One region of the Undibacterium sp. RuTC16W genome, then DNA from elsewhere that is predicted to be linked to it. Evidence: predicted binding sites of a transcription regulator. Region 1 holds the regulator's gene; each other region holds the start of a gene.
The links. The regulator sigma-54, encoded in region 1, starts transcription at its own class of promoters, with help from an activator protein. The targets are predictions, from matches to a motif close to TGGCANGNAANCTGCTTT.

Region 1 (2,206 bases):
TGCTGGAGTTGCAAAAGGATGAACATGGCAAGTTTCTGAATTCAGCCGAAATTGAGAAACGCCTGGATACCTTGCTGGCCGATTTGCAGATCGAGGGCATACGTGAAAATCAGGCGCTTTCTTTATCTGGCGGTGAACGTCGCCGGGTAGAAATTGCCCGGGCACTGGCAACGAATCCGCGCTTTGTGTTGCTGGATGAACCCTTTGCAGGTGTTGATCCGATTGCTGTGATCGAGATTCAGCGTATCGTACGCTTCCTGAAAGAGCGCGGTATCGGTGTGCTGATCACCGATCATAATGTGCGCGAAACTCTAGGTATTTGCGATCACGCCTACATCATCAATCAAGGTGCAGTGCTGGCGAGTGGCAAACCGGAAGACATCATCACGAACGAATCCGTACGCAGGGTTTATCTGGGAGAGCATTTCCGCATGTAGCGGGAAGCGAGATGATGATGAAACAAAGCCTGCAACTACGTACCTCACAACACCTGGCGCTGACGCCGCAATTGCAGCAATCAATTCGTCTTTTGCAGTTATCCACGCTGGAACTACATCAGGAACTGGAAAACCTGTTGACTGATAATCCCATGCTGGAGCGGGTTGATGACCCCATGGATAATGCAGTGCGATTGCTGGCCGATGGCGCGATTAGCACCACCAGCAATAATTCAGAATCTGAATTTGCAGTACAGGAAGTCGGTGCCGAGACCGCCGCTCCGGTTGCTGATAGCGGTGACAATGCGGAAGTTGCTTCATCCGCGGACAGCACCAGCGCCAACGAAGAAGAGTGGAGTTTTGATGATGTACCGCTAGGCAGTAAGTCTTCAGAGGAAGAGGATGGACGTCCGCAATTAGAAGCTGCGCAAACCAGTTTGCGCGATCATTTGCTGGAACAGATGCGCCTGAATATTCGTGAGCCGCGTGATCGTGCCTTAATTGAGCTGATGATTGATGCGCTGGATCTCAGTGGTTATCTGATGGAGACCTTGGATGAAATCCATGCGAGTTTGCCGCTTGAATTGTGTGTAGAACCAGAGGAATTATCTTTCGCATTAACGATGCTGCAAAGCTTTGATCCCGCCGGGGTTGGTGCGCGTACGCCGTCGGAATGTCTAGCCTTGCAGATCAAACGCTTACCTAAGATTCCATTCGTGACACGTCGTCTGGCGCTGAAGATTGTTGAAGAACACATCATCTTGTTTGCGCAGCGAGATTTCAACAAACTGAAAAAAATTCTCAACTGCGATGATGAAGATTTGCGCGAGGCGCAGGTAGTGATTCGCCAGTGTAATCCTAAGCCAGGTGCGGATTTTGCAGCGGCGTCATCAGACTATGTGGTCCCCGATGTGATCGTCAGAAAGTCAGCAAATGGCTGGCAGGTTTTGCTGAATCAGGATGTCATGCCCAAGCTCCGCGTTAATAGTATGTATGCCAACATCATGAAGCAAAATCGCGGTGACGGAACGATGGGATCGCAGTTGCAGGAAGCGCGCTGGCTGATCAAAAACATGCGGCAACGCTTCGACACCATCTTGCGCGTTGCACAAGCGATAGTTGAAAGACAACGTAATTTTTTCACTCACGGTGCGGTTGCGATGCGCCCTCTTGTTTTGCGCGAAATTGCTGATACACTAGGTTTACACGAGAGTACTATTTCTCGTGTAACGACCCAGAAATACATGCTTACCCCGCATGGTATGTTTGAGTTGAAATATTTCTTCGGTAGCCATGTCGCGACGGAAACGGGGGGGGAAGCATCTTCCACCGCGATACGTGCACTCATCAAGCAGTTGATAGGAGCAGAAGACCAGAAAAGCCCACTCTCTGATAGCAAAATTGCAGACATGCTGGGTGAACAAGGCATGGTCATTGCGCGACGTACTGTTGCCAAATACCGTGAAGCCCTAAAAATTCCTCCAGTAAGCCTGCGCAAATCCTTGTAATGAACACCTGTAATTTAGTCTTGTAACTAAGCCTTGAAATTACGTTTTGTATTGCTATATATAATTTAGCTCGATGCATCAGAGCAAATGCTGAAGAAATTTATAGCAAGTAACATCACCATAGGAGCGTAGTATGAATCTCACCATCAGTGGACATCACCTCGAAGTAACTCCTGCAATACGTGAACATGTACAAAACAAGCTTGAGCGCATCAGGCGACACTTCGATCAAGTCATTGATATCGCCGTCATCCTGACGGT
Region 2 (2,206 bases), on a different contig from region 1:
TCTTCCAATAGAGGAATTGCCCGTCGTATGTGGTCGCGTGAAGCCAGTTCCGGTACTACGCCACCGTATTCCTGATGCATGGCGATTTGTGAGTGCAGCGCATGTGCCAACAGACCCTGTTCAGTGTCATATAAGGCAAGACCAGTTTCGTCGCAGGAAGATTCAAGACCAAGAACTATCATTGTGTTTTCTAGTGGCAGATGCCAGAGTGGAGCGATTCTTGCATGTGAATGTAACATGCAAGCACGTAAAAGCAGGATTATAGCGATAACAAGTGGAAATTGATGAATAAGCCGAATTTTCCAGAATCAGTGCTGCCACCGCCGAGTTTAAAGATCGTGGTGGTCAACACCGTGATTTTGTATGAAGACGAACAAGACCCACATGCGCAGGCACAGCTTGCCCGTTCACGTGCGCTCCGGATTGGCTTGCTGCAAGCGGGTTACAACATTATTGCTGTGATTCCCGGTGATCTGTATATGAGCGAACGCATCGCTCAGCTGCAGCCGGATATGATCATTATCGATGCTGAGTCGGATTCGCGTGATGTGCTTGAGCATATGGTGATGGCTACTCGTGATGCGCCGAGGCCTATCGTGTTGTTCACCGAAGACAGTAATCAGTCAAACATGGCGGCAGCAATGGAGGCTGGTGTGTCTGCCTATGTCGTTGCCGGATTGCATAGCGAGCGTATCAAGCCAGTATTGGATGTTGCAATGGCGCGCTTTAATGCTGATCAGAAGCTACGTTCTGAGTTGTCTGATACCAAAGCCAAGCTGGCGGAACGCAAGACCATCGAGCGCGCTAAGGGCTTGCTGATGGAGCGTCATCAGTTGTCTGAGAATGAGGCTTACCAAAAATTACGCAGACAGGCGATGGAAAAAAATCTCAAACTAGTTGATCTGGCGCAAAGAGTATTAGACGTTGCAGATTTGCTGGGGTGACCAGAATGCTATTGCCAATATCGTAAAGTGAACAAGTGTGGTGCGGCGCACAAAAACAGTGCGAATTTTTTATACATTTTTCATATTAAGCGCCACATTAGCTCGAGTTATTCAGTCGAGATTCGATTTTTAAGCGCAAATATTTTTGCTTACCTCTTTCAAGTCGGAACTCAGGTCAGAGTGTTTCATCTCAGTGAATACCCAGGCGTATCGTCGCATCTGCTAATGGGATATTGATCGCCGTTTTGAATTTAAATCTGATGTAAAGGCAATCTGGCACAGCAATTGCATAAGAACAGATAAGCGCCAACGATGGCGCACTTGTGAATCAGACCAACGGCGGTCGATTCGCATCAGACAAAGGTGTCTTCCCACACAAACAAATCGTTTGGTGGCAAGGCGCCTTTTTTTTGTCCACAAATTATATAGCTGGAGTGCAGACATGTTGAAGCAAGAGACATCCACCAAACCTGAAGGCGGTCAAGATGAGAAATCAGTTAATCATAAACGTCGCAGTATCGTACAAAGCGCCAGCTTATTTGCAGGAGCAAGTGCAATGGGATTAGCGACCGGTGGTGTGTGGGCAGCAGGCTCAGATAAGCCAGAGAAGGAGGAGGTTCGCATTGGCTTCATCCCGTTGACAGATTGCGCGTCTGTCGTGATGGCCTCCGTGCTTGGCTTCGACAAAAAATACGGCATCAAAATTGTACCGACCAAAGAATCGTCCTGGGCAAGCGTACGCGATAAGTTGGTCAACGGCGAACTCGACGCTGCACATTGCTTATACGGCTTGCTGTATGGCGTGCAAATGGGTGTCAGCGGATCCAAGAAGGATATGAATATTTTGATGACGCTGAATAACAATGGACAAGCAATTACCTTATCCAAAAAGCTGGCAGAAAAAGGGGCGGTAGACGGCGCCGGTCTCGCCAAGCTCATGCAAACCGACAAACGCGAATACACTTTTGCACAGACTTTCCCTACCGGTACACATGCCATGTGGCTGTATTACTGGATGGCAGCATACGGAATCAATCCGATGAAAGACGCTAAAGTCATTACCGTCCCGCCACCGCAAATGGTCGCGAATATGCGTGTGGGTAATATGGATGGCTACTGCGTCGGTGAGCCCTGGAATCATCGTGCGATTGCCGACGGCATTGGCATTACTGCCGCCACAACACAAGATATCTGGAAAGATCATCCGGAAAAAGTATTGGGTACAACTGCCGAGTTTGCACAGAAATATCCGAATACAGCCA
Region 3 (2,206 bases), on a different contig from region 1:
GTGCCACAGAACCCTTCCAGATTCGAGTTTGAACTCGGTTGGATCTATGTTCGCCCTTCTGCACGTGGCAAGGGTGTCGCAAGTGTTCTTGTCGGAGAACTCGCTTCTTCGCTCAACAGTGCACCCGCGTACGCGACGTCCAGGGTGAACAACGAACGGATGCATGCGGCGCTCAAGCGGTTCGGTTTTCAGCCTGTTGGGTCTCCATATCCGTCGCAACGGAACGAACCTGACATACAACTGTTTCTCCGCGAATGACGCCCAACCCTTCCATCGAGGGGACGTGCGACATCTGGCTTCGCCAGCTGTCGCCCGCCCCTCATGTCAAACGTTAGGCGTCGAACAATATGCCGAATCGCCAGCTCAAGCCAGAGGAACTCGTTCTTGCAAACGCCGTGCTCGCGGAGATCCGCGTCCGCCTGGAGGCGTTGAGCAACGGGGACAGAGAGCTTCTGTTCGCGTATCGTCGCAAAGTGTTCAAGGAACTCACCTACGACGAACGCGACAAGCCAGCGGTTCGCCGCAAGCTGAAAGACTTCAAGTGGAAAGAGCAGCGTGGTCTTTGCGCGATTTGCGGGAAGGAACTACCCGAAAGTTACACCGTACTCGACAGAACGAACGCAGTCGATGGCTACACGAAAGAGAATACACGCCTCATTCACCAAGACTGCGATGTAGCGCACCAAGTATCAAGAGGCTACGCATAGCGCGGCAAGCACAAGTGCTACTCTCTCCGCTGGCGGGCCGACGCCTAACCCTTCCATTGAGGGGACAGCTTCCGGCCTCCAGCTGCCCCTCATGTCAAACGTTAAATTTCAATGAAAAGAAACCTTCAACCTCTAGATAAGGACTTGGCTGCAAAGATATCTACCGTGGAATCTATGGTGCTCCGTGCTGACATAGAAGCTACATGATCATTGCGCCACTCGTTACGAACGGCAGGCGTGAAGCTGCTGGAAGCGTAGTTTTAGCACCTTCGGCATTCAATCCTGCCTAGGTCGAGATCGGTGTCAGTATTGCAGCGATGGGTAAAGAATTAAAAAAATCCCGGGACAACCCGGGATTTTTTGTATCAATGAGTTATTTCTCGATTTGAGCATTGCAATTCAGGAAATAAATAATGTGTCGGAAAATTTTACATACTGAGTTATTTTCTATGAAAATGTAACCGGTCAGTTACACTTTTTGTGAGGTAAGCTTTTGATTTGTAAAAGATATTTTTACGGGATGTAACAATTGGTCTGCTTATTGCTTTAGGGTAGGTAAAGCATGCTTCATTGTTGGCGATCAGATGCTTTTATTATTTTAATAATCAAACAAACTCAGGGAAAAAAATGTCCTTATTTTCTAAATTTAAAGCTGCGATGCTACTGTCTGTAGCCATGCTGGTTGGTGCGTCTGCCAATGCTACGCCAATTTTCAACAACGGTTCTTACACTACGAATATCGGTGGATATTGCTCTTCATGCGGTTCTGCGGGTCAATACACGATGTTTGATGATTTCACGCTGACGAACGCTTACAGCAATTTGCAAGTTGAATGGGATGCGAGTTTTTTTCATCCTTTGAGCACAAACATTATTATTAAAATCTGGTCAGGTAATAACACTGGATTGTTGTACACGAAAAATACTAATTTTGTGAGCAACGACTATTACACAGTGAACACAGGCAGTATCAATTCCCAAGCCAATATTACGACCGCATTTACTCTGACAGGCGTTAATCTGTCTGCAGGTACTTATTGGTTGTCTTTGTCTGGCGACGATATGCACTTCCAGGGCACAGGTAACGGTAGTCAAATTGGAGCATCTCAATTAGGTACCGGATATGCACCAAACCAAGGGTTAAACATTCCATTCAGATTGTTTGCAACTAACGCCGTTCCAGAGCCGTCAGGTCTGTTCTTGTTTGGCTTAGGTCTGCTTCTGTTTGTCAGCGTAAGACGCTTTGTAAAATAAACGGTTGTACTCGTTAGCAAAAAATCCCGGACTGGTTCCGGGATTTTTTATGTGCGCGTACATCTGAGTTGTGGATATCGAAATGGCTTTCAATTTTTTAGCTTTACACAAATAAGCTCTCCATTTGCTTCAGGTGCGATTACAAGTGTGAGAAGTGCTAAAGTAGATCAATATTTTTACCGCAAGATAATCTTCATCAACTTTCTCGCCTACGCCTGACTAACAGGTTTTGCTTATGCTCCTTT
Region 4 (2,206 bases), on a different contig from region 1:
GGATTCATCGCAAATTAGAAAAAACCATCTTTTTCTATAAAACCTACGGGCTGCCCCGTTCTGGTATCTAACAATAAACTCCAGTCAGACAATCGAGCAATGACAGGAAGAAAAGCAAGCTTGTCCTTATCTAACCCAGTTTTACTGATACTGGCATCTATAAGATCCTTTGAGTCTGGATATTTTTTATATAGCTCCGATACAGGCCTGGCGGTTTTAAGTACTTGTGATTTGGACAGCGAATAATCCTGCCAAAAAATAGGCCTAACACCTACATCCATGCCTGCCAATGCCTTATTGGCAGCATCAAATTTCTCTTCTTGATTCTTAAACTCTCTGATACCTAATAGCTTTGGGCCGTTGAGAGAAAGTACCGCAAATTCCGGTTCAGCCTTGGAGAGTTCTTCCTTAGGAACACTGATTGCCGTTACCACTCTAAACCGAGCCCCCTCATATACGAGTGCTACTGGACGAGCAATATAGACTGTGTGCAGGCCATAAATAAATCCTATCGTTTGTAGAACACAAATAATTGAGACATCACGAATTAATTCTTTTTTTTCTTTAAGTCGATTAAACACAACAAAAGTTAATATAGGCCCTAAGATCAGATCAACGGAAGTAACAATGTACAGTAGCGAGATACCGCCACATAATTTACTATATGACTCAGGATACCAAACAAGTAGTACAAGGCTAGCAACTGTCATGGCAAGTACACTAGACACTATTAAATGTACGCCCGCCGCTTTTAAACGAGATTGAATATGTATCATTTGGAAGCAACGTAATTAGATGGATAAAAAAACGATAAAAATCAAAAGGACAACATGTGTCCGGTTGAATGACCATCGTTACACCAGATCAACGAAAGTAGAATGCTTGCGTGGTTAACTTGGCAAAACGTTATTTACATGACACAGGACGATATTTCAAGGCAATGGTTCCGCCAGTACAGCTCCAGGTATTTCCACCATCCGCCGTAACGAAAGTGATAGTCTGTGTATTAGCCTGACCAGATATCATCGTTGAGGTGATTGTCCCCTGAGGATACGTTCCGGTCATAGGACTGGAAATGGTCGAATATTTACCATTAAGAGTTGCAATAATCTCAGATGCTGCAGGTGATGAGGTAGATAATACGAAGGCCGTTGGCCAACTGTTTTTTTGATAGGCATACTCTGACGTGGTGGCCTTCATGCCCCCTACCAATTCTACTGCTTCAGCCACTTGCGCGCGCGTGGTGTAATCATTGTAAGCTGGCAGAGCAACTGCAGCCAAAATTCCGATAATTGCGACAACAATCATTAGCTCAATTAAGGTAAAACCTTTTTGACATGATAATTTTGATGTTTGTAATAACATTTTTGACCTCCTAATATAAGCAGAAAATTGTGAATACTAGGATTACCAATAAGCAAACTACATGCCGCAAGTTAAAATGACAAAAAGCGCCCCTTAGAGCGCTTTTTTTGCATACTTAATTACTTACAAGCTACTGGCCGATATTTTTTGTCAATCGTACCACCTGTGCAGTCCCAACTATTGCCACCATTTGCAGTAACAAACGTAATAGTCTTTGTACTCGCTTGACCGGAACTCATAGTGCCAGTGATAGTGCCAGCAGGAAATGTGCCTGTCATTGGAGTAGTCACAGTTGAGTATTTACCTGTAATAGTTGCTGTCAACTCTGTCGCAGCAGGCGCACCAGTTGAAACAATGAAAGCTGTCGGCCAAGCATTCTTTTGGTAACCATATTCAGCAACCGGCGCTTTTAAACCACCGATCAATTCAGTTACCTCGGCAACTTGTGCGCGAGTTGTGTAGTCGTTGTAGGCTGGCAAAGCAACTGCTGCCAAAATACCGATAATCGCAACAACGATCATCAATTCAATTAAGGTAAAACCTGTTTGCAGGGGTTTTATTAATTTTTTAGCTCTCATACATAAACCGCCTTGAAAGTTAGAAATTAGAAATATCTTCTAGTTTCTTTAAAAAAAGCGCTCAAAGAGCGCTTTTTTAGTGTCATCTAATTACTTACAAGCTACTGGGCGATATTTTTTATCAATCGTACCACCAGTACAATCCCACGTGTTGCCGCCGTCAGCAGTAACAAACGTAACAGTCTTTGTACTCGCTTGACCGGAACTCATAGTGCCAGTGATAGTGCCAGCAGGAAATGTGCCTGTCATTGGAGTAGTCACAG

Region 2: the regulator sigma-54 is predicted to act here: its motif matches at 1,219-1,236, upstream of ACO0K4_RS18710 (CmpA/NrtA family ABC transporter substrate-binding protein).
Region 3: the regulator sigma-54 is predicted to act here: its motif matches at 1,238-1,255, upstream of ACO0K4_RS01925 (PEP-CTERM sorting domain-containing protein).
Region 4: the regulator sigma-54 is predicted to act here: its motif matches at 1,415-1,432, upstream of ACO0K4_RS15550 (pilin).

The regions. Positions count from the first base shown of each region.
Region 1 is NZ_JBMPPE010000002.1:464,138-466,343, reverse strand. Features, by position in the region: gene lptB (LPS export ABC transporter ATP-binding protein) at 1-437, shown strand, start outside; gene ACO0K4_RS06475 (RNA polymerase factor sigma-54) at 455-1,945, shown strand; gene hpf (ribosome hibernation-promoting factor, HPF/YfiA family) at 2,079-2,206, shown strand, end outside.
Region 2 is NZ_JBMPPE010000013.1:38,464-40,669, reverse strand. Features, by position in the region: gene tsaD (tRNA (adenosine(37)-N6)-threonylcarbamoyltransferase complex transferase subunit TsaD) at 1-182, opposite strand, end outside; gene ACO0K4_RS18715 (ANTAR domain-containing response regulator) at 285-944, shown strand; gene ACO0K4_RS18710 (CmpA/NrtA family ABC transporter substrate-binding protein) at 1,387-2,206, shown strand, end outside.
Region 3 is NZ_JBMPPE010000001.1:419,399-421,604, reverse strand. Features, by position in the region: gene ACO0K4_RS01935 (GNAT family N-acetyltransferase) at 1-258, shown strand, start outside; gene ACO0K4_RS01930 (hypothetical protein) at 348-707, shown strand; gene ACO0K4_RS01925 (PEP-CTERM sorting domain-containing protein) at 1,335-1,961, shown strand; gene ACO0K4_RS01920 (DUF4336 domain-containing protein) at 2,197-2,206, shown strand, end outside.
Region 4 is NZ_JBMPPE010000008.1:79,941-82,146, forward strand. Features, by position in the region: gene tfpZ (TfpX/TfpZ family type IV pilin accessory protein) at 15-776, opposite strand; gene ACO0K4_RS15550 (pilin) at 907-1,365, opposite strand; gene ACO0K4_RS15555 (pilin) at 1,485-1,943, opposite strand; gene ACO0K4_RS15560 (pilin) at 2,034-2,206, opposite strand, start outside.